One region of the Viridibacillus sp. FSL E2-0187 genome, then DNA from elsewhere that is predicted to be linked to it. Evidence: riboswitches for the same ligand, from Rfam matches in the RefSeq annotation. Region 1 holds a riboswitch; each other region holds the start of a gene.

What was found. A riboswitch is a leader RNA that binds a small molecule or an ion and turns the genes downstream of it on or off. The one in region 1 is predicted to bind cobalamin.
Region 2: linked by a shared signal. The riboswitch ahead of MHH85_RS08825 (glutaredoxin family protein) and the one ahead of MHH85_RS17380 (ABC transporter substrate-binding protein) in region 1 are both predicted to bind cobalamin.
Region 3: linked by a shared signal. The riboswitch ahead of metE (5-methyltetrahydropteroyltriglutamate--homocysteine S-methyltransferase) and the one ahead of MHH85_RS17380 (ABC transporter substrate-binding protein) in region 1 are both predicted to bind cobalamin.

Annotation. Positions count from the first base shown of each region.
Region 1 is NZ_JBBOVG010000001.1:3,577,143-3,582,790, forward strand. It holds gene MHH85_RS17370 (adenosylcobinamide amidohydrolase) at 1-362, opposite strand, end outside; gene MHH85_RS17375 (FecCD family ABC transporter permease) at 365-1,348, opposite strand; gene MHH85_RS17380 (ABC transporter substrate-binding protein) at 1,357-2,313, opposite strand; cobalamin riboswitch at 2,442-2,631, opposite strand; gene argS (arginine--tRNA ligase) at 2,911-4,578, opposite strand; gene MHH85_RS17390 (DUF1934 domain-containing protein) at 4,578-5,018, opposite strand; gene MHH85_RS17395 (GGDEF domain-containing protein) at 5,240-5,648, shown strand, end outside.
Region 2 is NZ_JBBOVG010000001.1:1,826,140-1,831,787, forward strand. It holds gene MHH85_RS08795 (flavoprotein) at 1-166, shown strand, start outside; gene MHH85_RS08800 (hypothetical protein) at 259-705, opposite strand; gene MHH85_RS08805 (hypothetical protein) at 921-1,487, shown strand; gene MHH85_RS08810 (hypothetical protein) at 1,550-2,167, shown strand; gene MHH85_RS08815 (aminoglycoside phosphotransferase family protein) at 2,179-3,069, shown strand; gene MHH85_RS08820 (hypothetical protein) at 3,531-3,827, shown strand; cobalamin riboswitch at 4,126-4,303, shown strand; gene MHH85_RS08825 (glutaredoxin family protein) at 4,422-4,646, shown strand; gene nrdI (class Ib ribonucleoside-diphosphate reductase assembly flavoprotein NrdI) at 4,643-5,002, shown strand; gene nrdE (class 1b ribonucleoside-diphosphate reductase subunit alpha) at 4,999-5,648, shown strand, end outside.
Region 3 is NZ_JBBOVG010000001.1:461,302-466,949, reverse strand. It holds gene metE (5-methyltetrahydropteroyltriglutamate--homocysteine S-methyltransferase) at 1-2,027, opposite strand, end outside; cobalamin riboswitch at 2,233-2,422, opposite strand; gene MHH85_RS02280 (hypothetical protein) at 2,541-2,786, opposite strand; gene MHH85_RS02275 (hypothetical protein) at 2,853-3,014, opposite strand; cobalamin riboswitch at 3,042-3,232, opposite strand; gene MHH85_RS02270 (VOC family protein) at 3,635-4,057, opposite strand; gene MHH85_RS02265 (YjfB family protein) at 4,228-4,410, opposite strand; gene thiD (bifunctional hydroxymethylpyrimidine kinase/phosphomethylpyrimidine kinase) at 4,518-5,363, opposite strand; gene MHH85_RS02255 (hypothetical protein) at 5,531-5,648, opposite strand, start outside.

The sequences.
Region 1 (5,648 bases):
TTCACTGCATTTTCATCTTGTTCTGACCATGTCGAAAACCAACTATTTTGATGTGGATAGCGACCTAAGGCTACCGTCTCTCGTACTGTATGTGAAAAAGCATGGGCATGAAGTTGAGGTAATACAGCCATTTTGCGCGCAAATTCCTTCGGTGAGAAATCTTTAATATTTTGTTCTTCGATAAGTACTTGACCAGTTGTTGATGGCAAGATACCACTAATCACTTTTAATAATGTGGATTTGCCGCTACCATTTGGTCCTAATACGCCAAGAATTTCGCCCTTTTTCACGCTAAACGAAACGTCTTGAATTATTGGCCTGGTGGCGTCATAGCCTCCAGTAATATTTTCTACAGTAAGCATACTTACGCACCTTTCGTTCTTCTTTGTCGGAAAAAGATATATGAAAATACTGGCGCCCCAATAAGTGCAGTAATGACACCTATTGGTAACTCTGTTGGAGAAATAATTGTACGAGCAAATAAATCACAAACAATTAATAATGATGCTCCATTTAAAAACGATAAAGGCAACAAGTGACGGTGATCTGCTCCAAATAATAGTCGTGTCATATGTGGTACAACGAGTCCTACAAAGCCAATTGTTCCAGAAACTGCAACTGCAGCACCTGTTAACATAGATCCGCCTATTAATATCAGAATTTTGCTTTTCTTCACGTCAACACCAAGATACTTGGCACGTTCTTCTCCAAATAACATCGCATTTAATTCACGACGGTTTAACCATAATAAAAATGATCCGATGAGTACAAAAGGCCACACCATCTTGACATATGGCCATCCACGCATTGAAACGCTTCCCATAAGCCACCCAATGATTTGCCGTAACTCATCACCTGTTAACGCAATTAACAATGAAATTAATGCTCCTAAAAATGAACTAACGATAATTCCTGTTAAAATCAGAGTTTCCATTTTCATAGTTCGATCAACTAATCGTGCAAAAGCCAGTACACCCATCATCGCCAATAAGGCCCCTAGCATGCTGAAGGCTGGTAATGTGTATATACCAAAAATAGGGGTCGAAATGCCGAAAAAGAGCGTCACCACAGCACCTACTGAGGCACCGGATGACACTCCTAACGTATACGGATCGGCGAGAGGATTTTTAAGCAATCCTTGGAAAGCAGCGCCCGCAATGGCCAGTGAGGCTCCTACTAACCCTGCAAGCACAACACGCGGCATGCGTATTTTCCACAATATATTCGTCGCTGTTGGATCCGCTGCCGTATTCCATAACGTACTAATTGGTACTTTTACAGAACCAATTGATACACCTAGCCAAATGCTAACAATTAAAATCACAAAGGCTATGGTGTACCCTAAAATGGTTTTCCTCACTCAAAAGCCTCTGGATATACTGCTTTTGCAATGACCTCTAATCCTTCAGCAAGACGAGGACCTGTACGACTTGTTAAGTTCGCATCAACTTGAACAACTGCATCATTTTTAACAGCTGTAATACTATCGAACCCTTGGCGTTTTTTCACCTTTTCGACAATATTTTTTACATGGTTGTATTTCACAATAATTGTATCTGGATTACGTTTCACAATTTCTTCAGGATCAATTTGGAACCAACCAGTTTGATCTGCTGTGACGTTTTTTATATTTGCTAGATCAAACATTTCTTGCATAAATGTATCTTTACCTGCAGTGTAAATATTAGGTTCATCTGATGTTTCGACGAATGCTGATTTTTGTTTTACATCTTTCACTTTTGCTTGTACTTCTTTTACTTTTGCTTTCATATCATCAGTAATCTTCTTAGCCTCATCTGCTTTACCAGTAATGTGGCCTATTTGTTCAATTGTTTTATACGTTTCAGCAAAATTCCCAGCATTTTTTACAACGAAAACTTTCAATCCTGCGTCACGTAATTGTTGGAGACCTGCTTCTGAAGTACCTAGAAGTGTTTCGTGTGCGAAAACAACGTCTGGATTTAAACTAATAATTTTCTCGGCGTCAAATTTCATGCCACCGATTTTTTCTTTTTTCGTTGCCGCTTTAGGATAATCATCATTATCCGATACAGCAGTAATTTCTTTTTCTAAACCTAACGCGAAAAGAATTTCTGTGTTACTTGGTACCAAAGTAATAATGCTCTTTGGTGCTTCTGTAAATTTCACATCATTACCAAGTGCATCAGTCTCTGTTAATGGATAACCCGCTACCTGTTGCTCTGTCGCTGGCTCACTATTTTCCTTTTTCTTCGTATCTTCCGTTTGGCCACAGCCTACTAATACACCTAGTGCTAAAACAAACACTAAACAAAATTGCCATATTTTCTTCATTTACATTTCCTCCTTGTTCATAAAAAAATCTCTCGTTTTACGACGAGAGATACGATGACAGTGAATATATACATAGCTGTACTCAAAATGCACTTTTACTGACACCATTTCTATCCGCGTAGTTCTAATTGGTGGTCTCCATGTTGGTAGGTCTCCTGGCTCGTGATCACAGCTTGCCGTGCCTTCCCAAAGCGTTAGGCTTTAGTGACAAATTACGACTTACTCACACATACAGTGGCGGGACCGCGTCGGATTTTCACCGACTTCCCTTTTCTCTTTACCTAATGAAAGTAAAGAACCAACATGTCTCACAATATACAATTTTTTATTATATCCTGTACAATTATACAGAAATTTAAATACTTGTCCAAGTTGTTACTAGGCTTGGTGGAACTATTAGCAATAACAAATTGTGACATGAATGGATTAAGTGTAGCTATTTTAGCTTTAACTAGCGCAATTTTTTTTCTTTCGTTTGTTCTTTATAAAAACCAAAAGACCATTCCACACTTATTCAGTGCGAAATAGTCTTTTTATAAGTACCTCTTAGATTCACAAACTTATTCAATCTCAGTAGCTAAAAGGGTCTTTCTGTCATTACATTTTCTCAGGTGCTGATACACCAATAAGTTTTAGTGCGTTTGCGATTGTAGTACGAACTGCTGTAATTAGAGATAAGCGTGCTTCTGAACGATCTTTGTTGTCTGCATCTAATACTTTTTCAGCATTGTAGAAGCTGTGGAAAGTTGCTGCTAGTTCTTGAATGTAGTTAGTAATACGGTGTGGAGAGCGATTCTTCGCAGCATCCGCAACAACTTGTGGGAAGTCCCCTACTTTTTTCAAGACATCAATTTCTTTCTCTGCATTAAGAAGATCTAAATGTTCTTCAGATGCTGCAAAGCCTTGTTCTTTTGCTTGGCGCAAGATGGAAGAAATACGAGCATGTGCATACTGTGCATAGTAAACTGGGTTTTCATTTGATTGCTTAACAGCTAGGTCAAGGTCAAAGTCCATATGTGAATCACCTGCACGCATTGCAAAGTTGTAACGTACTGCGTCTAAGCCAACCTCTTCAACAAGTTCACGTAAAGTAACCGCGTTACCTGTACGTTTACTCATTTTCACTTTTTCGCCGTCTTTCATTAAATTCACCATTTGAATGATTTCAACTTCTAATGTGTCACGATCGTAACCAAGTGCTTCGATTGCTGCTTTCATACGTGGGATATAGCCATGATGGTCAGCTCCCCAAATGTTGATAAGTTTAGTGAAGCCACGTTGAATTTTATCTTCATGGTATGAAATATCTGGTGTTAAATATGTGTAAGAACCGTCATTTTTTATAAGTACGCGATCTTTGTCGTCGCCAAATGTTGTTGAACGGAACCAAGTAGCGCCTTCTTCTTCAAATACATGACCATTCGCACGAAGTTTTTCTAAAGCCGTTTCTACTTTACCTGATTTATAAAGTGATGTCTCAGAATACCAAACGTCGAAGTCAACACGGAAGTTTGCTAAGTCTTTTTGTAATTTACCAAGCTCTAATTTCAAGCCGTGTTCACGGAAAAATTCAAAGCGCTCTTCATCTGACTTACTTAGAATCGAATCACCAAACTCAGCAACTAGTTTACCTGCGATATCGATGATATCTTGACCATGATAACCGTCTTCAGGCATAGTAGCTTCTAAGCCTAACGCTTGTTTGTAGCGGGCTTCTAAAGATGCCGCTAAATTATTGATTTGATTACCTGCATCATTGATGTAGTATTCACGTGAGACATCATATCCTGCAAAGTCTAGAACGTTACATAATGAATCCCCTACAGATGCTCCTCGTGCATGTCCTAAATGAAGGTCACCAGTTGGGTTAGCTGACACAAATTCAACTTGTACTTTTTCATTAGCGCCAGCTTGTGAACGTCCGTATTCAGCGCCTTGCGCTAAAACAGTTGTGATTACTTCCGCTAAATAGTCTTTGCGTAGCACAATATTCATAAAACCAGGACCTGCGATGTCGATCTTCTCAATTGCAGTACCTGTAGTATCAAGGTTTTCAATAATAGCTTCAGCGATTGCACGTGGTGGCTTTTTCGCTAATTTTGTAAGTTGCATAGCTATATTAGTTGCATAGTCGCCATTCGTCTTATCCTTTGGTGTTTCTAAATGTATATTCAATGTTGATGTATCTTCTAAAAGACCTGCTTTTGATACTGCTGCAAGAAGCGCTTCTTTAATCGCATGTTGCACTTGTTCTACTGCGTTCATTATTTTCCCTCCGAGTAATTAATTTCTAAAGTATAATCGCCTACTGATTGTCCACCAACGATTAGATCATAGTTTAAATAAAATCTTCCGCTCGTTTTACTGTCATGCGGCTCGAATAGCATGTCCTTCGTATACGTCACGATTGGTAATGCACCGAACTCACTATCATAATGGCCGTTTTGTTCATGATTAAGTAAAAATGGCATACGCATTTTCACATCACCATTTCGAAGAATAACTGCCTCATTAGTACCGAATTTTAAAGTTGAACGAATATGTTTATCTTCTTGAACTTCTTCATATTGTAAGTACGTTTGGTCCCTTTTTTGAACTATCGTACCTTCTGACCAAAGCTCATAAGTTTCAGCTTCTGTTTCAGATGATTGTCGAATTGTCGTTTTTAACTTTAATTTTACGGGTGCTTTAAGTTCACTAGCCATACTTATGGGCCTCCGTTCCATTCTTTATATAACCTTCTTATTATAGGTTAGATTCGCTTGTTTTTTCAAGGTGCAAGTAAATTTAAGACAAACAGTGAATTCTTTATAATCACTCCTTCTCACTACCTTATGTCGTTTTATAGGGAAAACATAATTATTTTAATTTTTCTTATAAAATTGAATGTTATAATGAAGGCATAAAATGGTAGGAGAGAATCTATATGTTGCTCGAATTAGTCATTAATTTTTCGATATTATTTACTTTTGTTATATTTTCATATTGGTTATACGAGTCTTTAGAACCTTATCAAGATAGTTTTATTGAGCTGCAACCTTGGATCGTAGGTCTCGTAGCAGGACTTACTGGCTTACTTTTGATGGGTACGGCTGTACATTACCAAAATGATATTATTAGTGATAGTCGTTTTATTAGTATCTTACTCAGTGGATTGCTCGGAGGCCCAATTGCTATTGCTCTGTCTTCACTCATCATAGGGGTTTTTCGAATTTATGTGTTTGGCTTGTCAGAAACGTCTATTTTTGCAGGATTAAATATTTTAGTAATTGGTGGTGTTATCGCATTTATTTCAATAAAAAAACCAATTACTTTCGGCAATATTTATTTCTATT
Region 2 (5,648 bases), 1.8 Mb from region 1:
GATTTTACTCGAAGGTCAAAGTCCTCTACCAGCTAATCTGTTTTTTGAAACTTTCCGTTTTAAAAACAATGGTTGGAAACATGTTAGAAGCTACACTGAAACCGGTGTACCCTTTGAACAATTGAATGGTTTGTCTATTAATAAAACTACTGTAATGACTGAATAACATGTTAAATATGAATTAGGGTATTAAAAAAGCATTTCTGTTGAAATGCTTTTTTATTTTCAAACTGCGTTCAATAATAAAGTACCAATTATCTATTTCTTTTCATGCACCTTTACATATACAGTACCAAATAAGTTGTCATCAAAAAAAGCATCCATTTTCCACATACCACTTTCCGGTAGCGACATATTCGATGGCATACTCATATCAGCACCGTTATGAGGATTTACAGTATTTTTGCCCCCAATTAATACAATTGGATCACCACCATCTTCATGGGTAGCTAATACTTTTAATGGACGGTCTAGCTCTTCCTTCGGTCCCCAAAAATGCCACATATACTTTTGAGTTTTATCTGGATAAAACTTAACTACTTCACTTTCATCGTATATAAAGCCAAGTTTTCCTTTTTCACCAATCATCGTATATCCACCAGATTCAAATAAAGAACTTTCTTTCCAAACCTCCTTCTTATTACAACCAATAATTGTTAAGATAGTGAATATAACAAAGGTTATAATTAAACTCTTTTTTAGCACTAATATTCCACCTCCCTTATTAAACAATTATATTCTCTTCTAATTTATAAAAACCTTTAATTCCCATTTATATATAAACAGAACTTGTATAGTCGGGAATTAATAGTGCAATTTAATACTTTTAAAAATCTCTCTTTTGAAATTATAATTGAATAATTTTTCTAACTATGAAATTATTGTTAAAGATAATAAAATATTTATAAAGAGAGGTTTATATGCAGAAAAAAACAAGAATTAATGTTTGGGTATGTGTGTCAATCCTTTTTCTAATAGGTGTAAATTGGTTTTATCCTTATTCTTTTTTTAGCGTTCAAAAGACACTTTCATTTGATGCTAATAATATTGTTGTTGAAGCATACACGGAAGAATTAAATGATTTTGCGAAAAACTATGAGTTTAGTTCTGAGTTTAATTTAACTACCGAACGCACACAATATATTCTTCAAATGTATGAACAGGAATGGTTAATAAGTAAAAAGCCTGTTAGGTTGAAAATGAATGACTTAGAAGCCATCATAATGGAGGTAAAAGAAACAAGAGAAATATTACTTGAACTAGCTTTCCGAGAAACATATTCTCATGAAACAAAGGATTATCTGAAAGCAAGTATAAAAAGTTGCTTAGATCTTGAAGAAAGTATTCGATATTTGCAAAATTCTCAAAATAATTCTAGGAGTACTTTAACTAGACAATTTAGAAACATCCAAGGGGAGTTTATATCTAACTTCGATTTATATACTTCCTTCTACCAATCATATAAAAGCGATTTGCTAGAAAAGTAGCTATTTAGGTGAAGGCATCATGATATAATGGTGGAGAAGATCTAAATGGAGTTGAGAATAAAGTGGAGTATGATTACTACAATAACCCTGAAACTTGGATTGGTGGTTTTTATGAGCTTTCGATGGAATATTTTCCTTCAGGGGATAGTAAAAGGCTCAATATAGCTCTCGAAGCATTGTGTAAAAATGCATTAGTTAAAGGTCTATGGAAAGAAAAAGGGGATTACCCAAACCAATCAATATCTTTACCTATACATATAGAAAATCAAAGTAATAGCCAATTTTACGGAACATTATCTCTATCAAATGGTATTGAGTTACCTTGTGTTATTTTTGTTACAAGAATAGAGACTGAGTCAGATTGGTTAGACATCGCTATACCACAAGCGTCATTTGAAAAGATTTTTCCATATAAATATCCCCTTACATATAAGTTAAACCCATGGTTGAATAAAATTGATGAGATATATACGCGATTAGCAGAAACCATTTTCGCCAATTCACCATTTGATTTGGCAATGATAGGTGAAGAAATTACAGGTTACACAAATCAAGAAGAGATAACTGTTAAAATTGTTAAAAATTTCACTTGTATACTTCCAAACCATTTGCAAAGACAACTAGGGCTTGAAGGAGAAGGAAAAGAATTGTCTAACAAACTTATTCTGAATAACATTTAGAGAGGTATTTAATGAAAAATATTAACGTGGATTTAGTTGTGAAATTGATAAATGAACAATTCCCCAAATGGTCTTATCTAGCAATCAAACCTGTAAAATTTAGTGGGCATGATAATAGAACTTTTCATTTAGGTGAGCAAATGAGCGTAAGGCTGCCAAGTGCGGCCAGCTATGTTCCTCAAGTGGAGAAAGAACAAAAATGGCTACCCATCTTAAGCAAAGATCTTTCTTTACCAATTTCTACACCATTAGCTAAAGGTAATCCTAGTGAAGAATATCCTTGGCCTTGGTCTATCAATGAGTGGTTAGAGGGAGAGTCATTGACTCACAAAAACATTCATGACATTAATCAATTGGCAAAGGACTTAGGAGCATTTTTAATTGAATTACAATCGATTGATGCTAGTAAAGGCCCTATAGCTGGCGAGCATAATTTTTATAGAGGTGGATCTTTAGCTGTTTACGATGAAGAATCTAGAGATGCTATTGTGCGTAATAAAGATGTTTTTGATGAACACTTATTAATAGAGATTTGGGATCTGGCCTTGGCTACTAAATGGAATTCAAAAGCAGTTTGGGTTCATGGTGATGTAGCACCAGGTAATTTATTAGTTAAAGACGGTAAGCTTTGCGCAGTAATTGATTTTGGAATATTAGGAGTGGGAGATCCTGCTTGTGATGCTGCAATGGCTTGGACATTTTTTGATGAAAAGAGTAGAAAGACATTCAAAAATACATTGAATATGGATAAAGAAACGTGGAGAAGAGCAAGAGGTTGGGCTCTCTGGAAGGCTTTAATAACATACTCGGGAAATAAAAATACTAACAGAGCCATAGTAGAAGAATCATACAAGGTTATTAATATCATCGTAGAAGATTACGTAAGAGAGAAAAACGGTTAAATTTCTTTCCTTCCTAAGCATCAATCGAATAGAAGTAGAAATGTAATGAAGACAATTATACAAGCATTTTTTTGTTCATTGATAATACATATAATATTATTCATCTATACTTTTGTTGGGGATATATTAAAACAAAATTTTACAAGCCAAATATATTAAACGAATATGACCCTGTTGTTCAAACGGATCTGGTATTCGCTTTTATAGGTTATGGTTCCCCATTAGTCTTTTTAGGCATCTTGTTTATAAGTATTATCTATTATGTGCTTTTATTATTATATTGATAAAAAAATATATTAAACCTTATTTTAAATTACGCAGTTTGTAGTGAAAAATAAAGTAAGAGCGTTCATACAACACAAGTGCTGCTTAAATTAACTAATTCAAAGAAAATATTACTCCAAAAAGAATATATTAATGAACTTATAAATTGCTCTTACTTCAACGCAGGAGGTAGATAGATGAGGCTTATATTAGAACTGATTCGTATAATTTTTATTTTTTTACTTTTAGGTGGTATTATGGGAAGCATTGTAAAGCAAATTTACTCACAATTTGATATCAATGTAGATAATACTACTGGTGGTTGGTTAGTAGGGATTTCTATTCTTATGCTATTATTTGTCTTGTATCGTAATAAACTTCAGTTTTCAGGATTCTATAAGGCCAAGAATCAAGTGAAATTACCAAAAATAATGAGCTATACGTGTACTATTTTTGCTATTTCAATGCTATTTATAGCTCCATTTTTCGCATAAAATAATGCTTCATTTATCAATCAGCTGTTAAAAACTACACTAAAATATTTCTATAAAGTCGTTTGAAAATCTAAGTTTAACAACAATAACGTCTTATTACGGAGAAGTTAATACGGATTTGCAATTATCGGCTACGCTGAACTAAACATGTATTGCCGGAGTGAGACGGATTTAAGCATTTTGTTACGCGAATTGTTCAGCTGATAATATTGAATAATCTCACTTTGAGAAATTCCCAATTCTAGATTTACTTTTTATTTGAAGAATGGTACACTTAGTTCTGTTGAATAACAATATATTGTGTTCGTTTTATTAAGGTACTACTATATGTAGTTTAAAAGGGAAGTTCGGTACAATACCGACGCTGTCCCCGCAACTGTTAAGCTGACGATGATTAAAGCCACTGTGCATTCGCATGGGAAGGGGATCAAAGAATGAAGCAAAGCCAGGAGACCTGCCTATATGAAACAAATCAATCATTTCTTCGGGGAATAAGAAGTGGGAACGTAAACATTCTTATGTATTTTTAACGTTCCCATCTTAGGCTGTCTCTCTTAGAGATAGCCTTTTTATATAATGAAAAGAGGTATATATATGAAACTTTATACGAAAACAATCTGTCCTAAATGTCTTTGGGTAAAATCTGAATTACAACGTGCAGGACTTGAGCCAGAAATTGTGAACATTGATCACGATGAACAAGCAAAGCAAACAATTATTGATGCAGGCTTTTTAAGCGTGCCTGTTCTTGAATATAACGAAACATTTATAGGAGATGTAACGGAGATTGTTTCTCAAATTGAGCTGATTGCACAATGATTGTTTATGCAAGTCGTACTGGCAATGTCCGAAATATAGTCTCCAAACTAAAGGTAGAATCAATTGAAATCTCTGAGGGATTATTATTGAGCGAGCCTTATCTATTAATTACATATACTGACGGTTTAGGTGATATCCCTGTAAAAGTGACTCGTTTTTTAGAAGAAAACAAGGAATTGTGTAAGGGAGTAGTTGTCAGTGGCAACAGTAACTTCGGACATGCGGTATTTGGAGGTGCTGGTGAGAAAATCGCAGCAACTTATCATGTTCCCTTAGTGCGTAAGCTAGATTTAAGGGGATATCAAGCTGATTATGAAGCAATACAAACGTTTTATGAAACGAGGGTGATGGGATGAAAACATATTTAAAACTTAATAATGATGTACTGAATAGTTATAGCACAACTGGTCAATTAGAGTTAGAAAAAGATCGTGAAGCAACGCGCCGTTACTTTTTAGAATATGTAAATGTGCGTTTACGTTACTTTATTGATATCGAAGAAAAAATTCGCTATTTAGTCGATGAAGGTTACTATGAGAAAGAATTTATCGATATGTATGATATGGAATTTATTAAACAGCTGTACAAAAAAGCATATGATTATAATTTCCGTTTCCCATCCTTCATGAGTGCAAGTAAGTTTTACGATAGCTATGCAATGAAAAGTCGTGACGGGGAAGAAATTTTAGAAAAATATGAGGACCGTATTGTCATTATTGCTTTGTATTTAGCACAAGGTGACACTACACTAGCAGAACGTTCCGTCGAAGCTATGATGGAAGCATATCAACCTGCAACGCCAACAGCATTAAATAGTGGGAAGAAAGCACGTGGCGAATTAGTTAGCTGTTTTAAACTATCTATGGATGACTCCATGAATAGTATTGCTGAAAATATTGGTTATTGTTTGGAACTTTCACGCCTAGGTGGAGGAGTTGGGGTGAACTTAACGGATTTACGTCCATTAGGTGATCCAATTAAAGAGATTTTAAATCGTGCAAG
Region 3 (5,648 bases), 3.1 Mb from region 1:
ATTTCACCATGACTTTTCGATGTTTCAATTGAAATAACATCCGCATCAAGTGCACGAATTGGCTCAATAAAATCATTAAATTCACAATAACACATATGCGTATGAATTTGTGTCTCATCTTCAACTCCTGAAGTAGCTAATTTGAAAGCATCGACGGACCAATCCAAATAAGCATCATGTTTTGAAGCTTTTAATGGTAAACCCTCTCTAAGTGCAGGTTCATCTACTTGAATAATACGAATACCAGCAGTCTCTAATGCTTCAATTTCCTTACGTAGTGCTAAGGCAATTTGCTGAGCTACTATACTACGTGGAACATCGTCACGAACAAATGACCAATTTAAAATCGTAATAGGCCCGGTCAACATACCTTTAACAGGTTTAGTTGTTAACGATTGTGCGTAGACTGTTTCGTCGAGCGTCATTGGTTTTTCCCACCTAACATCTCCATAAATAATTGGTGGTTTAACGCAACGTGATCCATATGAAACGACCCACGCTTTTTCTGTAAATGCAAATCCTACAAGCTTTTCTCCAAAGTATTCAACCATATCTGTTCTTTCAAATTCACCATGAACTAAAACATCAAGTTCTAGTTCTTCTTGGTACGCAATCCATTTTTTTATTTCATTTTTTATGAAATTATCATGTTGTTCCTTATCAATTAGTCCTTTTTTAAGCTGTGAACGATTGCGCTTCACTTCAGCTGTTTGTGGGAAGCTACCAATTGTTGTTGTAGGAAAGTCTGGTAGTTGTAAAAGCCTTTGTTGACGATCTTTTCGAATAGCATATGCTGATTGACGTGTTATTTGAATTTCACTCAACCTTTTAATATTCTTCAGTACTTCTTCTTGTTGACGTACTGAACTGCTATTTAGCAATTCTCTTGTCAATCGATTTTGTTCAAAAGCCACTTGATTTGCATCACGATTATTTGTTAAAGCGTTTTTCAAAATAGCTAACTCTTGTAACTTTTCGTTTGCAAATGCTAAGTTTTCATATAGCTCTTTTGGTAATTTCGTTTCTGCTGTTAGACTTACTGGCACATGCATTAGGCTACATGACGGCTGAATCCACAGATGATTGGGGGAAACTAAACTTTCTAATTCAATTAGCAATTTAAATGATTGTTGTAAAGGAGTAATCCAAATGTCACGACCATTAATAATACCCGCTGCTAGAACTTTATCATTTGGAAATCCAAATTTTTTGATATTAGAAATATTCTCTTCTAGACCATGTACAAAGTCTAGCCCGATGCCTGCTACAGGTAATTTAATCAATTCTTCATACCATTCTGCTGACTCAAAATATGTTTGTAATAGCAAATTGCTGGAGTAATTATCAGGGTTTAGTTGTTCATATATTTCTGAGATTATTTTCATATCTTCCTTAGATAAAGAAGTTGATAGAATTGGTTCTTCTATTTGAATCCATTTTGCACCGGCTGCAGAAAGATCACTCAACAGTTGACTATAGACATTGATTAACTGAAGTAAATATGACGGCTTATTCAGCGTAGCAACTTCTTTTGTTAAAAAATAAAATGTCCCTGGGCCTATGATGGTAGGCTTTAGCTCTGCATTAAAGTTTTCCTTCGCTTCTAAATAATAGCGCAATGGTTTATTGTCCAATAATTTTAAAGTTTGTCCTTCATACTCAGGTACAATATAGTGATAATTCGTATTAAACCACTTTGTCATTTCACTTGCAGGAGCAGATTGATTTCCACGTGCCATCGCGTAGTAAGTTTCTAGAGATACTAAATCTGAATTCCATTTATAACGTGCGGGAATAATTCCAAACATTGCTGCTAAATCTAACATGCGATCGTAGTATGTAAAATCACCTACGGTTACTATGTCAATCTTTGCATCTAGCTGAACTTGAATATTTGCTAATCTATACTCTTTCATCTGTACTTCGAATTGTTGTTCACTTATTTCTTTTGACCAAAAAGCTTCGATAGTTTTTTTCCATTCACGATTTGGCCCGATATATGGATATCCAATAACTGTACTTTTCATCTTTCCATCCCCCAATTCAATAAAAAACCACCATCTAATGAAAAACATTAAAAGGTGGTTGATGATTTTTAAAATAGTAAATACCGAAAAAAATCAGGAATAATAAAAGAAGACACACTATTCCCTTTCAAATTCGCTTATCGTACTAGGATATAATAATCCTTGAAAAAATCTCTCTAACACCCCCTATCCGCGTAGGTTTTTTGGTGTGTACTAAACTAAGGCAGGTCTCCTGGCTTGTCATCATCGCTTACTTTTCCTTCCCATTACAAATCTAACAGTGGATTTAAAAGTTTGCTCCTACATACAGTTGCGGGACAGCATCGGATTCTAACCGATTTCCCTTTTAAGCGACTATCAATTTAAAATAGCGCACCTTAGCCTACACGATATTTAATTGTTCACTTACTATAACACACAAACTTTAATTTGTTCAGTATATTCTAAATTTAACAATATTTATATTTTTATGATTACCAAACCGTTAAATTTGGTTATCAGTATAAATATCAGTTACACTTTCATCTCTTCTTCAATACTAACTTCAATCAAATCATTTGAGTAATATACCAGTTCGTTATACACACTTGAATATGCCTTTTCTAGTTTACCTAATTCTTCTTCAATATTTTCAATTCCACTATTTTCAATGGAGCTTTCAATCATGTTTTTCGCCTGCAATAAAGTACAAACTGTATCTGTAACTTGTGAAAGCATCACCATCGATTTTAACTGTAATTTAAACTCTTCAATATTCATTCATATTCCCCTTATCTCTTCATTAAAAAAACACCTTTTATCAATTAATAAAAGATGTTTTTATGATTAATTAATATGTTCCCTGTTGCGACAATACGTACTAGAATAAACGTTTCTATATTTAGAAACAGAAGTTTTTATCACTTCTAAATCCTCATTAGTCCAAACGCTTTCTCTAATACGCTGTCGTACAGTGATCATATAAATAGGGTTTCTATTCATTATCACATAACACCTCCTATCCACGTAGGGTTTTGGTGTGTACTAAACTAGGCAGGTCTCCTGGCTTGTCATCATCACTCACTTTTTCCTTCCCATTACAGTTCTAACAGTGGATTTAAAAGTTTGCTCCTACATACAGTTGCGGGACAGCATCGGATTCTAACCGATTTCCCTTTTAAGCAGCTATTTATTGTAAATAGTGCACCCAATTCTACACGTTATTCAGTTGTATCACCATCTTACCATAGTGTAATGCAAATATTCATAATATTATTTGCAAGTAATATAAAAAAGGATTTACATTGAATACAAATAAAAATTATTGAAGTAATTTTTCGATAGAATATTAGTATTTCTGTCTACTAATAGCAACGAGTAAGGTTCTTTTTATAGATATAAATGAATTATTCAATGGGGTGTATGAAAAGGAGGGACTTTATATTCAACTACTATTTCAAAAAAGTTGATATTATTTAGACAAACTATATTAATGTGCCAAATTATATTTTATTAAGAACTAGCAACTGTTCTAAAATTCAAACAGTTGCTGTTGTTTATACAATATTTTTCATTCATCTTACTAAAGCTTTGATACTGCGAAAAGTTGATATCCAACACCAAATATATTAAGCTTCTTCAGCCTCATAGCTAATTTGCCATTCGATACCAAACTTGTCCTTTAAACTTCCATAGCATTTGCTCCAAAATGTTTCTTGTAGCTCCATAGCAACTTTTCCGCCAACTTTTAGTGCTTCAAAAGCAGATTTAAGTTGTTCTTCATTGTCACTAACAACGGCTAGGCTAACATTATTCCCTAATATAAAAGGAGAACCAGGGAAAACATCAGAAAACATAACATTACTTCCAAGAATGTTTAGTCGAGTATGCATGACTAAATCTTTTGCCTCCTCTGGTAGAGTATATTCAGGGTTTTGTGGCGCATCACCAAAAGTCATAATTTCTGGTTTCTCTGTGTTAAAAACCTCTGCATAAAACTCCGCTGCTTCGCGACAATTCCCATTAAAATTAAGATACACATTAATAGCCATTTAGCACACTCCTCTTTTCACTTCATATTGTTTCAAACATAATTACTTTCTAATTTTATATTTCCAACATATAGTAGTCAAATTTTTCAATTTTATGACTCGTTGTTTGAACTTTTTCAACCCATTAAAAAACCACGCACTACAAAGTTGGAGTCCGCGGCTTAAGTAAATCAAACTTGAATGTCAATAGTTGCCCCTTTATAAGGATGAGCCGCTTGAGCAGGCTCTGGCATTGCTTCTAATAACTGTACAGCTGCTGTTGCTTGCATATTCATCGAATTTTGCAAAACGCTCATTTGTACAGTTTGTTGAAGCTGAGCAAGGTCCATTGACATCATAGAGTTAATATCCATTAGTATCACTCCCTTATCTTTAATAATATCGGAAATTCTAAGTTATTATTAAATGGATGCAAATATCCCCTGAAACATTTACATGTCCAAGAGAACTATCTTTCACCTTAATTCGTAGAAAGCTCTGAACTTTCAATTGTAACCGTGACGTCTGTTTCACCATATTTGCCATACGCCGCATGATAAGCAGGACCTACACCTTGTATAAAACCAAATGAATGACGGATACCTGCTGAGATGAATTTTTTCGCCTCAATAACAGCTTCTGGTACAGTTTGACCTTTTGCTAAACCCGCAGTGATAGCTGCGGAGTATGTACAGCCTGCACCATTTGTATGAATTGTATCGAAACGTGGCGACTCCAATAAATAGAATTGTTCACCATCAAATAAGACATCAATTGCCGGGCCCTCTAATCGACCGCCCTTTACAAGTACATATCGTGGTCCCAATTCATGTAATTTCTTAGCTGCTACTTTTAAATCTTCTATCGAATTCAGCTCCATACCGTCTAGTAAATAAGAAGCTTCTGGCATATTCGGTGTGATGATCGTTGCTAGAGGAATTAGTTGCGTTCGCATCGCTTCCATAGCATCTTCTTTTAATAATGCAGAACCAATTTTCCCAATCATTACCGGGTCTACAACAATATTTTTCACACCAGATTGTTGAATCCATCTAACCACATTAATTATTATTTCATGTGTGAAAAGCATTCCTGTTTTAATTGCATCTGCACCGATATCTTCTAAAATCGTATGAACTTGTGCCTCAATCGCTTCAACTGATTGCGGAAAAATCCCTTGTCCTGTGTGAGGATTTTTTGCCACAATAGCTGTAATAGCTGATGTCCCGAAGACATCTAACTCCTGAAAAGTCTTGATATCCGCCTGAATCCCTGCTCCACCACGTGCAGCTGATCCTGCAATCGTTAAAGCTCTTGATACTTTCATTTTCAATCTATCCCTTCAGTTATCTTTCGATTGATTTCGCTTTACTAGAAGCTTTGTCTCTCGCAGAATTTTCATCATCATAAGTTTGACGATAAAGATTTGGTTATTTTAGTGAATACGGTACAACTATACCTACTAGCCATTCACTACATTTAATTCATTATAAACTATAGTGTATTTTGAATTGCCGGTACAAGAGTTCGAAGAGGGTTAAGAATATCACTATTTATTTGTTTACTTGCATCTACCATTGATAACTGAGCCACTGCAATTGCTTGAGTACTG